4 regions of the Lysinibacillus sp. NPDC097214 genome follow, and region 2 is predicted to be linked to each of the others. Evidence: riboswitches for the same ligand, from Rfam matches in the RefSeq annotation. Region 2 holds a riboswitch; each other region holds the start of a gene.
The links. Region 2 has a riboswitch for S-adenosylmethionine ahead of ACQKMI_RS19780 (Na+/H+ antiporter NhaC family protein). Riboswitches for the same ligand answer to the same signal wherever they lie in the genome.
Positions count from the first base shown of each region.

Region 1: it holds a riboswitch for S-adenosylmethionine, as region 2 does, so the genes downstream of both, ACQKMI_RS17155 (cyclase family protein) here and ACQKMI_RS19780 (Na+/H+ antiporter NhaC family protein) in region 2, are expected to answer to the same signal.
Region 3: it holds a riboswitch for S-adenosylmethionine, as region 2 does, so the genes downstream of both, metK (methionine adenosyltransferase) here and ACQKMI_RS19780 (Na+/H+ antiporter NhaC family protein) in region 2, are expected to answer to the same signal.
Region 4: it holds a riboswitch for S-adenosylmethionine, as region 2 does, so the genes downstream of both, ACQKMI_RS16300 (MetQ/NlpA family ABC transporter substrate-binding protein) here and ACQKMI_RS19780 (Na+/H+ antiporter NhaC family protein) in region 2, are expected to answer to the same signal.

Region 1 is NZ_JBNNSS010000007.1:153,409-158,837, reverse strand. Features, by position in the region: gene ACQKMI_RS17165 (Cof-type HAD-IIB family hydrolase) at 223-999, shown strand; gene ACQKMI_RS17160 (DedA family protein) at 1,143-1,739, shown strand; gene ACQKMI_RS17155 (cyclase family protein) at 2,178-2,915, opposite strand; SAM riboswitch class I at 3,042-3,146, opposite strand; gene ACQKMI_RS17150 (hypothetical protein) at 3,310-3,717, opposite strand; gene ACQKMI_RS17145 (MFS transporter) at 3,876-5,060, opposite strand; gene ACQKMI_RS17140 (winged helix-turn-helix transcriptional regulator) at 5,171-5,429, shown strand, end outside.
Region 2 is NZ_JBNNSS010000010.1:50,589-56,017, reverse strand. Features, by position in the region: gene ACQKMI_RS19790 (DUF2075 domain-containing protein) at 521-2,161, opposite strand; gene ACQKMI_RS19785 (protein NO VEIN domain-containing protein) at 2,232-2,978, opposite strand; SAM riboswitch class I at 3,274-3,381, shown strand; gene ACQKMI_RS19780 (Na+/H+ antiporter NhaC family protein) at 3,490-4,773, shown strand; gene brnQ (branched-chain amino acid transport system II carrier protein) at 5,089-5,429, opposite strand, start outside.
Region 3 is NZ_JBNNSS010000001.1:782,584-788,012, reverse strand. Features, by position in the region: gene ACQKMI_RS03705 (alpha/beta hydrolase) at 1-171, opposite strand, end outside; gene pckA (phosphoenolpyruvate carboxykinase (ATP)) at 935-2,521, opposite strand; gene ACQKMI_RS03695 (hypothetical protein) at 3,094-3,312, shown strand; SAM riboswitch class I at 3,320-3,438, shown strand; gene metK (methionine adenosyltransferase) at 3,771-4,967, shown strand; gene ACQKMI_RS03685 (gamma carbonic anhydrase family protein) at 5,159-5,429, opposite strand, start outside.
Region 4 is NZ_JBNNSS010000006.1:358,147-363,575, reverse strand. Features, by position in the region: gene ACQKMI_RS16320 (hypothetical protein) at 1-56, opposite strand, end outside; gene ACQKMI_RS16315 (alpha-hydroxy acid oxidase) at 251-1,411, opposite strand; gene ACQKMI_RS16310 (methionine ABC transporter permease) at 1,431-2,102, opposite strand; gene ACQKMI_RS16305 (methionine ABC transporter ATP-binding protein) at 2,095-3,120, opposite strand; gene ACQKMI_RS16300 (MetQ/NlpA family ABC transporter substrate-binding protein) at 3,213-4,037, opposite strand; SAM riboswitch class I at 4,299-4,403, opposite strand; gene ACQKMI_RS16295 (pyridoxal phosphate-dependent aminotransferase) at 4,737-5,429, opposite strand, start outside.

The sequences.
Region 1 (5,429 bases), on a different contig from region 2:
GCGCATTAATTGGTAAAAAATGGGGTGTTTATGGATGGTGAAGAGGAGTCACACAATGCATGTCTGTGGCGGAAATTAGCATCTTTAAACTAGAGAGAGTAATCATCAAAAGTTGTGGATGATATTTGTTAAAACAATGCCATGTATAAAGGTTGAATGGAGGTGAAGGCTGGGCTAATCGATATAATTGATAAAATTATGTAAAAAGATAAGGAGCGAACGATGGATTATAAAATTGTATTCTTTGACGTAGATGGAACGCTGGTTAATTACGAAGATGGTCGTATTGAAGAAAGTACAAGGAACGCTATCGAGCAATTAAAGAACAAAGGAATTCATATTGTTGCTGCTACAGGAAGACCTTTATCGATGTGCCAAGATTTAAGAAATGTAGGAATAGAGACGTTTATTACAGCTAATGGTGCATATGTTAAGCACCAAGATCAAGTCATACATAAAATCCCTGTTGCAAAAGAAATTGTCCAAGTAGTTAAGGCTTTTGCTGATGAAAATAATCAAAGTCTATCGTTTTTTACAGAACAATTATCAATGAATAACGTCCAAGAAGAAAAGACATTAAAAGCCATACAAGAAACATTATCTTTGCAAGAGTTTCCTGTTATTAATGAAGATATTGTAAAGCAAGAGGTTTACTTAATGTGTTTATATGGTGATGAGGATATTGAGAAAAAGTATACTTCAAAATTTCCTCATTTATTATTTAAAAGGTGGCACCCTTACATTACTAATGTTTTGCAACATGATGTTTCCAAATCTATTGCTGTCCAAGCTGTGTTAGATTATTTCGACTTGAGTCCTGAGGAAGCGTTTGCTTTTGGAGATGGAGATAATGATATCGACATGCTGGAGCAGGTCGGCCTTGGTATTGCAATGGGCAATGGTAGTGAAGCATTAAAAAATATCGCTGATTATGTAACGAAAAAATCAACTGAAGATGGAATTGATTATGCTCTTCGTGAGCTACAAATAATTAGTTAGTAATGAAAAACATTTTTAAGATACAACATTGATGAATGCATGGAGAAAATTGTAATAAATTCATAACACTCATAATGTTATCTCTATTGAGTTATTATAAAGCTAACTATTAAAAATTATTACGATTTAGGTGGGATGGATTTATGGCGCATCACGTGCAATCTCTTATTGAACATTATGGATATTTTGGCATTATTCTTATCCTGGTTGGAGGGATTGTCGGGCTGCCACTTCCTGATGAAATATTTTTAACATATGTAGGGTATAGTGTATATCGTGAAACTCTTTCACATATTCCAGCTTTAATCAGCGCTATCGTAGGTGCAGCGGGGGGAATTACCTTGAGCTACTATATAGGCTATAAATTCGGGCTCCCCTTATTACAAAAATACGGTTCGAAAATCCATATAACTGAACAGAAAATTGATTTTACGAAAAAGTTATTTGAAAAAATTGGACCAATATTATTATTAATAGGGTTTTTCATTCCTGGTGTGCGTCATCTTACTGCATATATTGCGGCTATTAATAATTACCCTTATAAAAAATTCGCTTTCTTTGCTTATGCGGGAGCAACTATATGGACATTTACTTTTATTACCTTAGGAATGGTGCTTGGAGAGAAATGGCATTATGTTGGGGTATATTTATCCCGCTACAGTATTTATCTCATAGTATTGTTCATCATCATTATGTTGATCGTTTATGTTATTTTCAAAAGAAAGAATTCACCTAAATAAATGATTAAGAAAGGTCTGGTTCAATATTTATTGAATCAGACCTTAACTTGTCGAGTTTAATTTAAATAAAGTGTATCAAAAAACAAAGGTTGATTTTCACTCCGAGCTGGCGCTTTCCGCGGGCTTGGCTTCAATCTCCTCGTCACTCCGTTCCTGCGGGGCTTTCAGCGCAAGCTCATCCCGCAGGAGTCGCCACTCTCCGCGAAAATCAACAGTTCCTCATCATAGAATGAGTCGACGAGCGAAACAAAATAGTATTATAGCTATGGTTAAAATACTATACAAGGCAAGCCTCACCACATAGACTTCTCGAGTAAAACAAGATTAGATGCTCTTCATAAAATGCTAAATGGCAAAGTCTGTCAATTAAATTACCATACAGCTCTGTGCAAAACAAAGTGGTGTTTGTCCGCATTTCAAATCGTACCTATTGCTATTTTAAGGTAATATAGCAAATGAACGGACAGGGAATCCAGATGCTTTTTCAGGCTTTGGCACAATATTGAATATAACTCCACCTTTTGGAGGGAGCTTATCCAAATTTGTCATAAGCTCAATTTGGTAAGTATCTTGCTCAAGCACAAAATATTCGCCGTCTAACTTACCGTTTGTACGGAAATCTGCTGCTGAATCTGTATCAAAAGTTTCGTGGCCGACAGCACTTACTTTTCGTTCGTTGAATAAAAATTGTAACGCTTCTAATCCCCAGCCAGGAATATGATTATTGCCATCAGCATCTTTGTTGCTGAAAGACTCTTTATCTGGCCAGCGTTTACTCCAATCAGTACGCAGGGCAACAAAGGTACCTGCTTCAATTTCTCCATGTTCAGCTTCAAAGTCAAGAATATCTTGAACACTTAATGTGTAATCGTTATTAATTTCGGCATCCTTCGATTTATCAATAACGATTAGTGGTAGCACTAGTTCTTTTAAGTCCAGTTCTTCTAAATAGCGTGTATCTCGCACAAAATGAATAGGTGGGTCGATATGTGTTCCATATTGCCCTGGGAAAGTGAATTGTTGTGCAAAGAAGCCATCATCATGGGAAAATAATGTTTCAAATTTTGCATCGTCGAACACAAAGAAGTGTGGAGAATTTGGACCAAATGTATGTGTTAAATCGACCCATTCTTTCGATTTCAATAATTGAATTGCTTGTAAAAGTTCGTTTGCCATACTATTTCCCTGCTTTCTATTCATATTTTGGGTGCTATTTTTTGCTTATCATTCTCGTTAAATAGCAAATAAAAAAGAGTCCTCCTTGAAGAAGAGGACTCTTGTGCAAAGCAACTAAAGTAAGTCTTCTCATCTTCAAGGCTAAATTTTGCCATTTGGAATTAGCACCATACCTATAGGCTGGTTGCTGAGACTTCATAGGGCCAATCCCTCTGTCTCTCTTGATAAGAAAATGCGATATAAGAATTTTCAGAAATAAAGTTTACAAACACTTTAGCATATTTGTTTATAGTTTACAAGTTTGATAGGGATACAAGGTTAAAAAATTAAACATTTCAAAATCTCCATAAACATGCTAAAAGCAAAAAGAGGCCCTCTTCAAAGGACCAACTCTTCACCAACTTAAAGCTAATGTAAGCTTACAACATCCGCTATCAGTAAATATTATACGAATTCCATCTGGCGTATAGGTAGTTTCGAATTTTATCGTAACGCCAGTTGACGTAATTAATTTTTCAACTTCTGTTTTATTTGATAGTTGTGCTGCGTTCATAAGATCATGTGCAAATTGCTCTGATTCATCAATTTTATCCGTAAGTAATTGTGCTTGCTGCATAATAACCTTAATCCGTTTCGCAGAAGTCTTTAATTTCACTGTATTGATGGATGGAAATGGACTTCTATTCGTTGGGTCTGGCATTGCTAGATGTCTAGAAGGTTGTTGAGAGATTGGCTGATTTGCCATTACCCATGTTGGATAATAATTAGGATAGACAAAATACGGATAAGGATTGTAATACAACTAAACTCCTCCTATCCTATAGCTGATACCTTATCTTATGTACAATAAAGACTTTCGGTGTTAATGGTTGATGCTTTGAAAAGAATGAGCAAAAGTGGAATAGGATAAAAAATGAAAGGAAGCTTGGTTAAGACTTCCTTTCATTTTTTATCCTAGATCTATAGTTTGTTTCTATCGAAGATTAACCATAGTAACGTAGTAGCTGCCGCAAGCATCACCAAGGCGAATCCGTATATAGGTGTATGAGCTAATGATTGGTGGCGAATGATGAATCCCCCGATATATGAACCTAGAAAAATGCCAATATTAAAAGCTGAAATATTTAATGCTGAAGCCATTGAAATAGCTGAGGGTATATACTTTTCTGAAAGCTGAACGGCATAAAGCTGTAATCCTGGTACATTCATAAACATAAATAGCCCCATCATAAAGACCATCATTAATCCAATAAACGATGATTCCAAAAAGAAGCCGATGCCGAGTAATGATAATGCTAAGCCTATAAAGATAATAAAGATAGAACGTAAAGGGTTATTATTCGCAAAATGACCACCTAATGTATTACCAATTGCAACAAAAATACCGTATCCAACTAAGATCACGACAATTGCTTTCGGTGAGTAGCCCATATACTGCTCTAAGATAGGAGAAACATATGTGTATACTATGAATGCTCCACCGTATCCAATCGCAGTAATGAAGAGAATTAATAGCATTCGTATATTCCCTAATACTTTTCCGATATCGCGAATTGATATTGGATTGCCTTTAGATAACTGACTAGGAACAAGCAGGGCATTACTTATTAACCCGATAATACCAATTAAAACAATGAAAATGAACGACATTCGCCAGCCAGTTATTTGTCCAATAAAAGTTCCTAGGGGGACACCGGTGACAGTTGCTAATGTTAGCCCTGTAAACATAAAAGCTATTGCACTTGCTCGTTTATTAGGTGCCACAACATCTGCAGCGATAACAGAGGCAATAGACATAAACACGCCATGTGCTAATGCTGAAATAACGCGGCCGGCAAGTAGTAATGAGAATGAGGGTGCTAAGGCTGCAAGTAAATTCCCGATAATAAAAAGTACCATGACGAGCAGTAACACATTTTTGCGACTAATGCGAGATGTTAATGCTGTTAAAAGCGGTGCCCCAATAGTTACACCTAGTGCATATATGGAAACAGTTAAACCCGCAGTACTTAACGTTATGTCGAAATCTTCTGTAATTAATGGAAGTAGTCCAACGCTTATAAATTCTGTAGAGCCGATACCAAATGCACTGATTGCAAGTGCGAGTAATGTTAGTTTAGCATTCGGCAATTTTGTATCTTTCATTCTATTAAAATCTCCTTTGATTTTTTGTATAGTGTATAGTAATATTCATACATACCAAAAAGTTGTGTAGAGTACTTTTAGTTACTTTTGAATGTTACAGGAGGTTTACAATGAAAAAAGTTTATAATATTGGTGTCGAAGCCACTCTTGAAGTCATTGGGGGCAAATGGAAACCTATTATTCTTTGTCATCTTAACCACCATGGTCAGATTCGTACGAATGAATTTCGCCGATTGATTCCAGGCATTTCGCAAAAAATGCTAACAAGCCAATTGCGTGAATTAGAGCAGTCTGGATTAATTAATCGCAAGGTCTTCAATCAAGTACCGCCAAAAGTTGAATATTCGCTAACACCTTATGGTCAAGAGA
Region 2 (5,429 bases):
ATATTCCTCAATGGATTATAGTGGGGGGATTTGTTATCGCTGCCCTTACTGCGATAGGTATGACGGTTATTTTACACTAAAGGTCGTGGAACCTGTTGAATATGCCATGAAATTAAATATGAACTTTGCAACATGGTAGACTCATTGTTAGTCTAGGATCTGGATTTTGGTTATGGGAAAATTACATTATGGACTTTAGCAATAACTTATTTCTTTTCAACTTTATATGATTAAGGAGATTTATTATGTTGAATAAATTTAGAATGAAATACGGTGTACCTTTGATGTTCATAACTAGTCTCTACTTACTAATTATCAAAATAGGCGAAAATCTATTTTCTACTATTTGCTTAAGTATAGCTGTAGTTGGATTTGGCTTGATGTCTTTATTCAATATAAAAAGAAAATGAAATACATCTTAGAAAATAGTAATTGATTATATAAAGCCCAATAGCGTATGGTCTCTCTACCATACCTATTGAGCTTCTTAAATTTGTCCTATTAAAATATATGATTACTTTTACAAGCTTTCAGATTGAAGTTCTAATAATTTTTCTCTAAGTACTTCATCACTAGCATAAATATATAATCCTTTAATTCCCCGCTTCATCAGCACATTCATGGAATTTAGAATAATCTTTTCTTTTGCTTGTTTAACATTTTCTATACCTTCAATTCCTGCAAATGCACCTACATCTTTGTAATTCTCAGGTTTTATAACTAAACAATCGGATTGCTTATCGTATGTTATAGATGGTCCTAGGATTATACCCACATAGTTTAAATCGAAGCCCTGAATTGTATAGATGGAGCCTGCTTCTTCTATAGTGGAGTCCTTTTCTGCCCAAGTGTATTTCCCATCTGTTATGTTCCATGGAATTTTGTAATTGCCCTTATCTTCCGTTATATAATAAATACCGCCGTCTTTCTTATGTAAATAATCAAATGTTGAAACAACTCGACTTAAACCACCATCATTATTCTTTTCAATAATCGCTTTATGCATTTTTTGTAAAGATTCAAATATCGTCAACTCATATTCTTTATCGTTAGGAATAGGAGAAATCTTTTTATTTTTAAAATGATCAATCCATTCAATTACCTCTTCGTTTGCTCTCATACGGAATTGATTTTTTAGTTCATATTTTTCATAATCACTTTGATGCAATAAGGCTTCTAAAGTAGCTTCCTTCCAAAAGCTTTTAAGTTTCAATACTTGGCTTTCATCATAAACAACTACAACGATTTTCGCCAACTTCATAAGCTCTTCAAGCTGATTATTGTCTGTAAAATTATTATATGTGTCTGGCCTAGTTAACAATAAATGTCCTTCATCCACTAAAATAATGTCAGCCTTTTCGCCTGATTTTTTTAGACGATTAATTAAAGGTGTAGGTCTATCAAAATTTTTAGCTTTTAAAAACTTTAATTTAGAAGCTATACTTTTATATGTTTTGAGCATTTCATCATGATTAACAACTAAATAATTTTCTGAACCACATAAATGTGATGTAACATCTGAAGACAGTTCCTGTATAGAATTAAATATAGAACTTAACACCACACTTTTACCTGTCCCCGCTTCACCTTGAATCAAGAATAAAAATGATTTATCTTCTTCTGAACGAGAAATATTTTGCTCGCAAATTTCAATAACTTTTTCCTTTAACTCTAATTGTTCAACTGACAATTCCTTAAAAGGTGAAAGCTTAAAAACATCACGGTTTTCAATTACATGCTGTTCATTATTAACTATCCCTTGATCTACTAGACGTTGCCAAATTTCCTTAAAAATATCACGGTCATAAAACTTTTTATTGAAGTAATTATGTGAAATATTATTTACCGTTTGGCTCTTATTTTGTAGCTTATATTTTTGGTCTCCTAGAAAATAATTAATAAGCTTCGTCTCTAAATGAAACGTAGCAGAACGATTAAACTCCTCATGATGGATTAAATGCATCTCATCTAATTTCTGACGTTCCTTTGTATTTAAATGTGCACGCATTCGATTTTTGAAAGCTACCGTTTCTCCAATATAAGCCTCTTTTTGATCCTTTAAAAGGTAGATGACTGGATAATTTAAATAGCTTTCTTTGTTATTGATACTTTTTAAACTTTTTTCATTAAATGGCCATGTATTAATTTCAACTGTATTCACCTTAATGCCACCTTACTTACGATATAGATAAACTTATTTTAGCATATTAATATAGCTACACTTTTGCTTACTAATCAATCTCTGTATAATTTAAATCACTACTGCTAATACCCCAATTAACATTGATTACAGTGGTAATCTGCTTCTTAGGATTAAATTTCCTATGCGGGTTGGAATAAACCTCCACTATGGGCTCATTACTAAAACAATCTTTTACTAATACAAGGTGATAATCTTCTTGTTTTTCAGCTGCAATAACCCATTCTTTATCTGTAAACAATACGCCACCATTATCTCCCGATAAACCTTTTACTTCAAATACACGGTCAGAATTTTCAACCTCAAAATCATACCCACAACCTAAATCACGAGTATCTACTAAAACATCATGGGGATAATATTTAGCAAACCAATCTACAAAAATTGCTTCAGCTTTTTTTCCCGTTATACCACGTGTTGTATAAGTAGATGTTTGTTTATGTACATTTTCAGATAATAAAAGCACTGCCCTTGATGACGCTTCATCTAATAAATCCAATACAACAGCTCTTAGTGCTTCTTCACTCAAATGATCAAATGCATCAACAATTTTTAAGTTACTTTTACTTAACTCTACTTGATGCCAACCCGCCCGATGTCCAAATAACGGATCAAAATCATCCCGCCGATTCTTTACACTGTTTCTCTTATAACCTAGTTTTTTACCTATTTCTTCATGTGCCTGATTAATTTTAAAATATCCAAGATTCGCGTAGGCGACCCTATCAAACTTTGCTAAATAAAATGCTGTAATTAATAATTTTTCTCTTTTATCCATCCGATATACCTCATTAAATTCCAATTAGTATTCTACAATATTATTATAAGTTAATTTTTTTATATTTTGGAAATTTAATATTATGAAACGAGATATAATAAGACCTAATGTGAAAAATTTTAAAAGACCTTTGAAATTGAAGTAGCAGATCTTTAGATAATAGCATTACTGATCTCTTTTTTTCCTGAGAAAAAGCTTTTATGTTACTTTGAAATAAGGTTTGATTAAAAAATGTTGCAAATATAGATGTTTTATTATAATATTTCATTATTGTGCAAAAAATAATATGTTTTTCTTCTTATCAAGAGAGATGGAGGGACTGGCCCTATGAAATCTCGGCAGCGGAACTTTGTGAGTAAGTTACTGTGCCAAATCCAGCAAGCAATGGCTTGATAGATAAGAGGAGTGTTTTATAGATATAAGACCTCTTCTTGTTATTTCAAGAAGTGGTCTTTTTTTAGAGAAAAATGGACAAAGACGTATCCATTTTTAATTTTTGGAGGTTGAATAATTGAAGAAAGAGAATCCATGGGCGTTAATCCCATTTGTTGTTTTTTTAGTTTTATTTATTGGTTCAGGGGTTATTACAGGTGATTTTTATGCCTTCCCTGTCATTGCAGCTATTGCTATTTCGGGCGCTGTGGCTCTGGCGATGAATCGAAAAGAATCGTTTTCGCATAAGGTTGATATTTTTTGTAAAGGCGCAGGAAATGTAAATGTCATGCTGATGGTTGTTATTTTTCTCTTGGCTGGAGCCTTTTCAGAGGTAGCCAAAGGCATGGGTGCAGTGGACTCCACTGTTAACTTTGCTTTGTCGGTCATTCCGCAAAACCTGCTTGTCGTAGGCTTGTTCATCATTGCCTGCTTTATCTCCCTATCAATGGGTACATCGGTAGGAACAATTGTTGCACTGGCGCCAATTGGAGTTGGGATCAGTGAGCATACCGACTTTTCTATAGCTTTAGTAATGGCAGCGATTGTTGGAGGTTCGATGTTTGGCGATAACCTATCCTTTATTTCAGATACAACCATTACTGCCGTTCGTTCACAAGGCGCACAAATGAAGGATAAATTTAAGGTGAATTTTTGGATTGTGTTGCCTGCAGCGATTGTAACGAGCATTATTCTAGGCATTATCACAATGGGTGAAACGACTGCACAAGTAGAGCATTTAAGCTATAGTTGGGTGAAAATTGTTCCCTATGTATTGGTTATTATTTTTGCGCTAGTTGGAATGAATGTATTTCTTGTTCTTGCATTTGGAATTGTTCTGGCCGGGGCTGTCGGCTTAGCGGATGGTAGCTATCAGTTAATGGACCTTTTCCAAAAGATTGGTGATGGAATGGCAGGCATGTATGAAATGGCATTTCTTGCGATCTTAATAGCTGGAATGGTGGAGATTATTAAGCTGAACGGAGGCATTGACTTCCTACTTCACCTTGCGACACGAAGAATTAAATCGAAAAAAGGTGCTGAATTTGGGATTGCTGGCCTTGTTGGTCTAACTAATTTATCTACGGCCAATAATACGATTGCTATTTTAATTGCTGGTCCACTTGCAAAAAATATTGCTGACCAGTATGGAATTGAGCCGAGAAAGTCCGCAAGTATATTAGATATTTTCTCCTGTACGGCCCAAGGTCTTCTTCCATATGGTGCTCAATTCCTGGCAGCCGCAAGCGTAGCTGGAATTTCGCCAGTGAGCATGTTGCAATATTCTTTCTATCCAATTTTGATAGGAATTTGCGGAATCATCGCTATCCTAATCGGATATCCGAAACCAAAAAAAGCCTGACCTCATCACTTTAAAGTGACAAGTGTAACTTTAAAATTTCACATTGAAATAATCCAATCGTTTTGGCAAAAAATCAAAACGATTGGATTTTTTATTTGAGGCTTATTCAATGTTTCAAAAGTCAAGTCGTCACGTATTGCACATTTGCCACCTTGCAAGCAACTCTTACTTTTATTAATAACAAAAAATTACTATTGATTGAATTTCCCAGAACTAAATACTAGTTAAAAGTCTCGATTAAAAATGTGCCTCTTTAAGTAAAAAGGCACATCCAAGAACATTTCAAATGCGGGTGTTATCATACTATCGTTTCACTTAATTTGATACACTACTACCACTCTGTACAACATTTTTATTGCTGAAAAGATAGCCAATAATCGCACCTAACAGACCTGTAATTAGCCAACCTGCACCTGATGTAAATAATGGAATAAAGGCAAATGTAGCGTTAATTTGGTCTACCATAATATTAGCATCCTTCAATGCATCTAATATTGCTATAAATGCAGTACCAATCATCGTGCCTACATATACACTTTGTGCACCACCAAACCATTTTTCTGTAAAAATAAGGATGATTAAAGCGATAGCAATTGGGTATAAAAGCATTAATACTGGTGAAGCCATCGATAAAATCTTTGTTAAACCAAAGTTTG
Region 3 (5,429 bases), on a different contig from region 2:
CTTAGGATTAACAGCAATTGAATTGATCGGCGCATCAAGCACGGCTGATTTATCTGTAGTAGGATTTAAGGCGAGATTATAAAAATAATTCCCTGCAAAAAATCCAGCTCCAACAAACAATACTATTAGAAGACTGACAATGGTAATAATCACTTTATACTTTCTTTTCATATATTTCCCCCTAAAACTACTATTATGAATTATACACAAAGTTAACAATATGAAAAGTGGACTTTTCTAAAATAGGGGAAAATAAAAAAGGGAACGACTCTAATCGTTTCCTTTTATAGTGTTGAAAAAACAAAATAGTTAAGTAAATCTTTGTGATTGTTGTGGCATTTTAAAGGTGGGTGATTTCCGTTCCAGGCTACTCGCTTTCCTGTGGGCGAGCGTCGAGCCGCTTCCTCCGCTATGCTCCGTGCAGGGTCTCACCTGTCTCGCTTTCCCACGGGAGTCGAGTAGCCTTCCACCCCAATCAGCAACAACGTAGAACTTTTATAAATATAAATTAATGTTAAAGGTGAAAGTTATGCTACTCACCATAATCGATCGGAATAGACTTATAACATAGAAAGAGATTGTACATCTGTTGTTGCTGACACTTTGCTTTAGCACAAAAAACATCTGTGGCTAACCCTTCGCTTTCGCACAGAGAACATTTATTTAATTGAAGAAACGTGTAAGAAAATATATGCAAAGTGAAGTATTTATTGGAGTGGAGACTGGGCGACTCCTTGGGGATTAGCGATAGAGGAACGAAGGCTAAAACCATCACGTCCTGTGATAACGCCTTCGTGACCAACATCCTGTTGCCCCGACGCCCCCAGGAAAGCACCCAGTCGGAACGAAAATCAACCCCTCGTTTTGCCAAAGTATAATAGTCTTTCAACAACAAAAAAGGGAACGATTGAAATCGTTCCCTTTGCTTAGTAAGTTATTTTAATGGACCACCTAGTTTAGTGATAGCTTCAGAAACATTTGAGAATTTCTTGAAGTTTTCGTTGAATAAACCAGCAAGTTCAGTAGCTTTTTTATCATAAGCAGCTTTGTCTGCCCATGCATCACGAGGATTAAGCACTTCAGTTGGTACACCCTCAATAGCAGTTGGAATGTTTAAACCGAATACTGAATCTTGAATTGTTTCAACATCAGTTAATTTACCATCAATTGCAGCGCGCACCATTGTACGTGTGTAAGAAAGCTTCATACGACTACCAGTACCATATTCGCCACCAGTCCAACCAGTGTTCACTAAGAATACTTGTGCACCGTGCTCGTCAATTTTTTGACCTAACATTTCAGCATAAACTGTTGCTGGAAGTGGAAGGAATGGAGAACCGAAGCAAGTTGAGAATACTGGTTCTGGCTCTGTTACACCACGTTCTGTACCAGCAAGTTTAGATGTGAAACCGCTTAGGAAGTGGTACATTGCTTGCTCTTTTGTTAATTTACTGATTGGAGGTAATACACCAAATGCATCAGCTGTTAAGAAGATGATTGTTTTTGGGTGACCTGCAACAGATGGATCAACAATATTTTCAATGTATTGAATTGGATAAGCTACACGTGTATTTTCTGTTAATGAACCGTCATCATAGTCACAAACTCGAGTTTCTGGATCAACAGCTACGTTTTCTAAAACAGAACCGAAGCGGATTGCGTTGTAGATTTCTGGTTCTTTTTCAGCAGAAAGGTTAATTGTTTTTGCGTAGCAACCGCCCTCAATGTTGAATACACCGTTATCAGACCAACCGTGTTCATCGTCACCGATAAGTTTACGGTCAGGATCCGCTGATAAAGTAGTTTTACCAGTACCAGATAAACCGAAGAATAATGCAACATCACCAGCTTCACCAACGTTAGATGAGCAGTGCATTGAAAGGATGCCTTGTTGTGGTAATAAGTAGTTCATAATACCGAAAATAGACTTTTTGATTTCACCAGCGTATTCAGTACCACCGATTAGGATAATTTTCTTTTCAAGTGATACAATGATGAATGTTTCAGAAGCAGTGCCATCAATGGCAGGGTCTGCTTTAAAATTAGGAGCTGAGATAACTGTGAAGTCAGCAACATGAGAAGCTAATTCTTCTTTAGTTGGACGGATAAATAATTGATGAGCGAACAGATTGTGCCAAGCATATTCATTGATTACTTGGATGCTTAATTGAGAATCTTTGTCAGCACCAGCAAAGCCTTTGAATACGAATAATTCGTCACGTTCTTTTAAATATTTTACTACTTTTACATATAAGTTATCGAACACTTCAGAAGAAATTGGTCGGTTAACTTTTCCCCAGTCAATTTTATCTTTTGTACTCTCTTCTTCTACCGTATATTTATCTTTAGGTGAACGACCAGTGTATTTGCCAGTTTCTGCACGAACTGCGCCATCTACTGTTAACATAGCTTCACCACGAGAAGTAGCTTTTTCAGCTAATTGTGGTACTGAAAGTTGAACATTAATGTTACTGCCGCTTAATAATTCCTTCAGTTCGTTTGCAATTTCTACTGAATTCATCGATTAAATACCATCCTTTTTTATAGTATTCCCTTGAGTCTGAGGGAGATTTTCTTAATTTCAAAAATAGTATAACACAATTGGTTTAATAATCTATACTAATTAAGAAATTATTTTTCAGATTTTATTACTTTTCAAGAAAACGACAAAAAGTAAATTAATTCGTTTTAATAATGCTTTTTACCCTATTTATAATAAGTGATCAGACAATCACTTTCGACACAGCAAAATTGTGTTTAGAAGCTTTTGGCTAACATGAGGTTCGCACAGGATGTGAAGTTTTAGCTTGTTTTTTATTCGTTGGAGCTTGTCTTCGATTGAATAGGGGCTACAATCATATTCATCCACCACATGTTCTGTAGCTGACGCTTTGCTTTCGCTACAAAATGTGCTGTAAAGGGATACACATATGTTAACACATGATGTGAGGTGGAGAGTAGGGATTATTTTGTTTAAATTTACAGCATAATCCAAAAAAGTTTCATTATAATTCCATACTATCTTATATGAATACAATCAATTGTACCTCGGCATAGTTGGATTCGGAGTCGGCTTTGTGCTTAGGCCAGCAGATGTTTTTTGCGCGTAAGCGAAGCGACAGCAACACGGTTTTATCTGTGCGACAGCAACAACAACACGAGGGCCGACACGATGTCGGTCATTTCGGTAATGCCACAGGTCGTGGTGTACTTAGTCTGAGTTCCTCTATTTCAGTGGGTGTTGGGACACTCGCTGAAAGAAGTGAAAAAAATTTGACAACGTTCGACCTTTTACGTATTATGAGATATTGAACGGATACTCTTATCCCGAGCTGGTGGAGGGTCAGGCCCTATGAAACCCGGCAACCTGCATGAACTATTTCACGACATGCGCTGGTGCCAATCTGATGCAAGGGGAAACCCCTTGAACGATAAGAGTGAAAGGTTACGAAGTCATTATTCCTTTCCTCATGTTAAGTAAGCGTGAGAAAAGGATTTTTTTATTGTTAAAAACGAATGTAAAGGTAAGTATATAGTCCTTTCCTTATTATAATGACGGATCTTTCGAAAACCTCGTGTTAAAAGCAGTAGTTGTTTTTTGTGTGAAAGTGAAACGACAGCAACAGTTGTTTTTTGTGCGAAAGTGAAACGACAGCAACAGCTACAACAACGGCTTTAGAGTTCAATCTATAGGAGCGGGCTTGACATGGGTAATGAGTACCGTATTAATTCGCAAATATTATTTGTAAAAGTAATAGGAGGAAAATCAAATGACAAACCGTCGATTGTTTACATCAGAGAGTGTAACAGAAGGACATCCAGACAAAATTTGTGATCAAATCTCGGATGCCATTTTAGATGCCATTTTAACAGAAGATCCAAACGCACGTGTAGCGTGTGAAACAACAGTAACAACTGGCTTAGTATTAGTAGCAGGAGAAATTACTACTTCTACTTATGTAGACATTAAAGGTATCGTTCGTGATACTGTAGCAGAAATCGGTTATACACGTGGGAAATATGGTTTTGATGCAGAAAACCTAGCAGTACTTGTTGCTATTGGTGAGCAATCACCTGATATTGCTCAAGGTGTTGACCAAGCCTTAGAGGCGCGTGAAGGCTCTATGACTGACGCTGACATTGAAGCAATTGGCGCAGGTGACCAAGGTTTAATGTTCGGTTATGCATGTAACGAAACACCAGAGCTTATGCCATTACCAATTAGTTTAGCGCATAAATTGGCTCGTCGTTTAACGGAAGTACGCAAATCTGGTGAACTAGCATATTTACGTCCAGACGGAAAAACACAAGTAACAATTGAGTATGATGAAAACAATGTACCAGTGCGTGTTGATACGATTGTCATTTCTACACAGCATGACGAAGAAGCTACACTTGAGCAAATTCAAGCAGACTTAAAAGAATTCGTTATTGCCCCAGTTGTTCCAAGTGAATTATTAGATGCTGAGACTAAATATTTCATTAACCCAACTGGCCGATTCGTAATTGGTGGTCCAAAAGGAGACGCTGGTCTAACTGGACGTAAAATCATCGTTGATACATACGGTGGCTATGCACGTCATGGTGGAGGTGCTTTCTCTGGTAAGGATGCAACTAAGGTAGACCGTTCAGCGGCATATGCAGCACGCTATGTGGCGAAAAATATCGTAGCAGCTGGTTTAGCAGATCGCGCTGAAGTACAACTAGCTTATGCGATTGGTGTTGCTCAACCCGTATCTATTGCAGTTGATACTTTCGGGACAGGAAAAGTTACAGAAAGTGAAATTGTAAAATGGGTACGTGAGCTATTTGACCTACGCCCAGCGGGGATTATTAAAATGCTTGACCTACGTCGCCCAATTTATAAGCAAACTGCAGCATATGGTCACTTCGGTCGTACAGACTTAAATGTACCTTGGGAACAAACAGACAAAGCTGACGCATTACAAGAAAAAGCAGGTTTATAAACTATTCAGCTAAAGTAATAAAGTAGCTGAAAAAATATTTTAATATACTATTACAGAAAGGGGCTCAACATGCTAATGCCCCTTTCGTTGTTTTTAACTTCTTTCAGCGAAAAAAATAAGCTCCTTATCATAATCGTGTATGGCTCGGTTGTCCAAGCAAACGAGGAGCTGCTTTGATTTAGTTGAAATAACTATTTATTTTTTGGTTGAAGAGATTTATAGTATTGACCTTTTTCTACATATTCACGTATGATGCGTTCCATATCTTCTTTATCTTCATCGTTTAATTCTCTTACAACTTTTGCGGGACGCCCTAATGCTAAGCTATTTGGAGGAATGACTTTGCCTGGAGGTACAAGGCTACCCGCCCCAATGAATGCACCCTCTCCAATCTCCGCTCCGTCTAATACGATAGAGCCCATACCAATTAAGGCTTTTTTTCGAATTGTACAGCTATGTAAA
Region 4 (5,429 bases), on a different contig from region 2:
TTACGAAAAGTAACCCCGAAATGATGGATAGAAGACAGAGCGACGGATAGAACCAACGAAGCGACGGATAAAAGAGCCGAGGTGACGGATAGAACAGACAGAGCGACGGAAAGAAGAGCCGAAGTGACGGATAGAACCGCCAAAGTGACGGAAAGCAACCCCGAAGTGACGGAAAGCCCCGCCCCGAAATACAGGACTGCTTTATTTTGAGTGAAGACTTACGCTGCTTTTAGCGTAAGTCAGTAGTAACTCATTTACATTCGGCTCCATCCTTTTTCACCAATGTAATATCACGTAGTCCCTTTATAGATATTGCCCCTGCTAATGCGATAGAAACTTTTAATTCATCATATAAATTCGTCATTACTTTTTCGACTCCTTGCTGTCCTTCTAATGCTAGTCCGTAGACGAAGGGACGACCAATGGCAACAGCATCTGCTCCTAAAGCGAGTGCTTTAAGAGCATCCATCCCACGATACACACCGCTATCTAAAATAACAGGAATTCGTCCTTTTACAGTTTTCACAATGTCAGGAAGGGCATCAAGTGAACCAATTACCCCATCCAATTGGCGACCACCATGGTTTGATACGATAATACCGTCAATGCCGTTTTCTATAGCTAGTTTTGCGTCTTCAGGATGTAAGATTCCCTTCAGTAAAATAGGGAGATTAGAACGGCGCTTTAATTCACGTACATTCTCCCAATTTAATGTTGGATGGAACACATTTTGCAAAACGCCTTGTACATATGACTCGAATGAATCATCTGGTAAGGAAGCAGTAAAAACAGGATCATTCATATAGTTTCCTCGTGCATACCCAAGTTTTAAAGGTGAAAATTGATTGCGAACATCTTCTTCGCGCCAGCCAAGCATGACGGTATCTACAGTTAAAACAATAGCCTCAAAACCAGCAGCCTCGGCTCGGGCGGCCATGCTATATGCAATTTCCTCATTTGTTGACCAATATAATTGAAACCATTTAGTAGCAGTGGGGGCCGTTTGTGCCACATCCTCAAGTGCATAGCTTGAAACTGTACTTTGAATATAAGGGATTTTTAACTGATCAGCTGCGCGTGCAACGGCAAGCTCTCCCTCGTTATGTGCCATTTTGTTCATGCCAACAGGAGCAAATAAGAGCGGAGTTGGATGTACTTTTCCGAACAGCTCAATCGATGTATCAATACTTGAAACATCCTGTAAAAAGCGTGGAATAATAGAGTATTTTTCAAAGACTGCGCGGTTATTTCGTAATGTTTGCTCACCCCCAGCACCTGAACGGATGTAGCCAAACGGACCAGCTTCCATTTTTTCTGCAACAGCCTTTTCTAAATCTGCAAAGCAAATAGGGAAGGGGGTTTGTGCATTTATATTTTTTAACAGTAGATCGCCATGTGTTGTCTTTGTCATCGTCATCCTCATCCTCCTACTAATCTTTCTTTAGTTTCGCAGCAAAGCGGTTACCCATTGATTGAATAATCTGAACGAGGATGATTAAGATAAACACTGTCGCATACATCACATCGACTTCATAGCGTAAATGGCCGTAACGATAAGCGAGATCACCTAAACCACCAGCACCAACCATTCCTGCCATTGCTGTTGCTCCTATCAGACCGATTGTGGCAATTGTTAAGCCTAAAATAATGGATGGACGAGCCTCACGTAGTAAGACATTCCAAATGATGTGACGACGTTTAATACCCATTGCTGTATAAGCTTCCACAACACCTGGATCAACTTCCAAAAGTGCCGTTTCCATAAGTCGCGCAATATAAGGCGCTGTATAAACAACAAGCGGCACAATAACACCTTTTACACCAATAGTTGTGCCAACGATTATCTTTGTGAACGGTAAAATGAAGAATAGTAAAATGATGAACGGTACAGAGCGAATAATATTAATAAATAAATTGAAAAATTGATAAAGAAATTTATTTTCAAATGATTGCCCCGGGCGAGTTAAAACGATTAAAAGCCCTAAAGGAATCCCAATTAAAATAGAAAAGAATAATGAAATCCCGACCATTTGAAAGGTTTCTATAATGGATTGCCCAATAACATCTGACCAGTCTGCAAAGAAGCTTTGAATGCTATTCATTTAATTCGCCTCCTAATTCCTCAACGCCTACCCCGTTTTCTATAAAATACGTAAGTGCCTTTTCTACGATATGCGCCTTACCGTGTAGATGGACGACAATATTACCGACAATGCCGTTTTTTAATTCAATGATATTGGCTGTTAAAATATTTGGTTGTACATCATAAACTTTGCTCACTTCTGCAAGTAATGGCTTCCCGGTACTTTCACCAAGGAATGTTAAACGAATCACACTTCCTGAAAGATTTAATTGCTCGATAAGGGAAGGCGATAAATTGCGTTGAGAAATGGTATTTAAAAACTTACGTGTCGTTAAATGCTGAGGCTTCGAAAATAGTTCTATAGCAGAGCCATATTCTACAACCGTCCCTGATTCAAGAACGGATACATCATCGCAAATTTTTTGAATAACGTTCATTTCATGTGTAATGAGTAAAATAGTGATGCCCAGCTCACGATTAATTTTCAAGAGAAGCTCAAGAATAGCGTCAGTTGTTTCAGGATCGAGAGCACTTGTCGCTTCATCACTGAGTAAAATCTCAGGCTCTTGGGCGAGGGCACGTGCAATAGCGACACGTTGCTTTTGACCACCTGAAAGTTGGCTAGGGTAGCTATCTAATTTCTCTGTTAGGCCAACGATTTCTGCATATTTTGCAACGCGTTTTTTCACTTCAGAGTCGTTATAGCCTAGAAGCTTTAATGGTACCGAGATATTGTTGTAAACGGTCGCTGTTTTTAAGAGATTAAAATGCTGGAAGATCATGCCGATTTTTTGACGTGTTTCGCGAAGGTCGTTTAAAGAAAGGGAAGTAATATCTACATTGTCGATCAATACTTTTCCTGTTGTCGGACGCTCTAATAAATTAACACAGCGGATAAGAGTACTTTTTCCTGCACCACTGTAGCCAATAACCCCATGGATTTCACCTTTTTTGACATGCAAGTTAATACCATCTACTGCTTTGACGATACCTTTTTTAGTTTTAAATTCTTTTGTTATATTTTCTAATTGAATCATACTGTGATATCTCCTTTCTAAGCCCTTCTATAAAGCAAGAATCTGCTAGTTTTCGCAGATTCTCGATTGTATGAAAGGTCCTTAATCGTCACTTACCAGCCCGGAATAACGGAACCTTTGAACTCTTCTTCAATAAATTTGCGTACTTCATCAGAATGGTAAGCTTCAATAAATTTCTTTATCGTTGGGTCATCTTCGTTTTCAGCACGGACTGCAATGTAATTTACATAAGGAGAGTCAGTAGATTCTAAAAGGATGGAATCTTTTTTAGGATTAATACCAGCATCAAGAGCGAAGTTCGTATTAATAGCTGCCACATCTACTTCACTGAGCTGCTTCGGAATTTGTGCAGCCTCTAATTCAATGAATTTAAAATTCTTTTTGTTTTCTTCCACATCGCGAATAGATGCTGTTAAGTCTGCACCTTCTTTTAATTTAATGATGCCTGCCTCTTGAAGGACAAATAGAGCACGAGCCCCGTTCGTTGGATCATTTGGTAATCCGAATGTTGCACCATCAGGAACCTCATCGAATGATTTATATTTCTCAGAGTATATGCCCATAGGATTTAAAATTGTTTTTCCTACTGGCACTAAATCTGTTTTGTGATCTTTGTTAAATGCGTCGAGGAATGGCTTGTGTTGATAGCTGTTTACATCAAGATCACCCTCGGCTAACGATGTATTTGGTAAAACATAATCAGAGAAAGTTTTTAGTTCAACCTCTAAGCCTTTTTCTTTGGCAACTTTTGCAACAACCTCTGTAATTTGTTCGTGCGGACCAGAAGTTACACCAACTACAATTTTATTTTCATTAATAGCCTGACTACCTTTATCTTCTTTAGTACCGCAACCTACTAATGCTGCTACCAATGTGAGACTTGCTAAACCTAGTAAAATTTTGTTTTTCTTTTTCATGAAACATACCTCCAAAGTTGTTTTATCGGTTTTAAAATCAATTTCGCCTTGGCGTAATTGCCGTCCGGATTTTGAATTGTGCTTAGGCCTGCAGGATGCAGGTCAGTTAGCCGTTTTCGCAGGATGCGAAGTTTTAGGCTAACATCCTTATATTCATTCCTTTCAAAATCCGTGACATCCGCCGGAGGCTTTTATCTTCATGTAAATGAAGATAAAAAAAACTCTCTTAAAAAAATTAAGAGAGGTCCATGAAAACGTCCTCTCTTATCTTTCAAACGATGATCGTTTGCTGGATTTGGCACCTTCCTTAAAAAAGGAGGTTGCCGAGCTTCATAGGGCCAGTCCCTCAGCTACTCTTGATAAGAGATTTATAATATTTTTTTGTAAATCCGATAGGACTAATATAAATTAAAGGGTATAGGAAGTCAATGGAATTTTTAAAATTTTTTATTTTATTATAATATTCCATTTAGGAAGATGGATGGGAATGTCAGCGAGAAATGGGAGATATGAAACGCATTTTCATGGCTCTATGAGCGATCAGAGGGGTGTTGTGTCCGCATGAAGAAATAGGGTAGGTCCAATTTTATCCGCTAGAAGAAGGGTTAGAGCTACCAAAGAAGATAGTGAGGTGAAAAAACTGTCCCATAGCAAATGTGAGCTAATGGGACAGTTTTTTGATAGAGGAAGTTCAAATGCTTATGAGTTAAATAAGTTTAATTTTTCAATTCGGCTGACTGCTTCACGTAAGCGATCTTCACTTACAAGTAAACCTACACGCACATAGCCTTCACCATATTGACCGAAGCCATTGCCTGCAGCTACTGCGATATCAGCTTTGTCGAGCAATACATCAGCAAACTGCTCGCTTGTATAACCTAATGGAACAGGGAGCCATGCAAAGAAAGAACCCTTCGGGGCGGTTACTTGCCAACCAATTCGTTGTGCTTCTTCGATAAGAACATTTCGCCGACGCTCATAAGTCGCTCTTAGTTCATCCGCGCAATCCTGAGATGCTGTAAGGGCAACCGCTGCTGCTTGTTGCACAGCGGGGAATTGACTACAAAATAGATGATCTTGAATAAGATTAATAGCCGCAATAATATCAGCGTTACCAACTGCGAATCCAATACGCCAGCCTGCCATATTAAATGTTTTAGATAATGTATACATTTCGATGCCGACCTCTTTGGCACCTTCCGCTTGTAGGAAGCTAATAGGTTTTTTGCCGTCAAATCCAATGGCTCCGTAAGCGAAATCATGTGAGACGATTATGTTGTGCTCTTTAGCAAAGCGCACCGTTTTCTCGAAAAATTCAAGTGTTGCAGTACCACCAGTTGGGTTGTTCGGGTAATTTAAGTAAAGAAGCTTAGCCTTTTCTTTTACTTCATT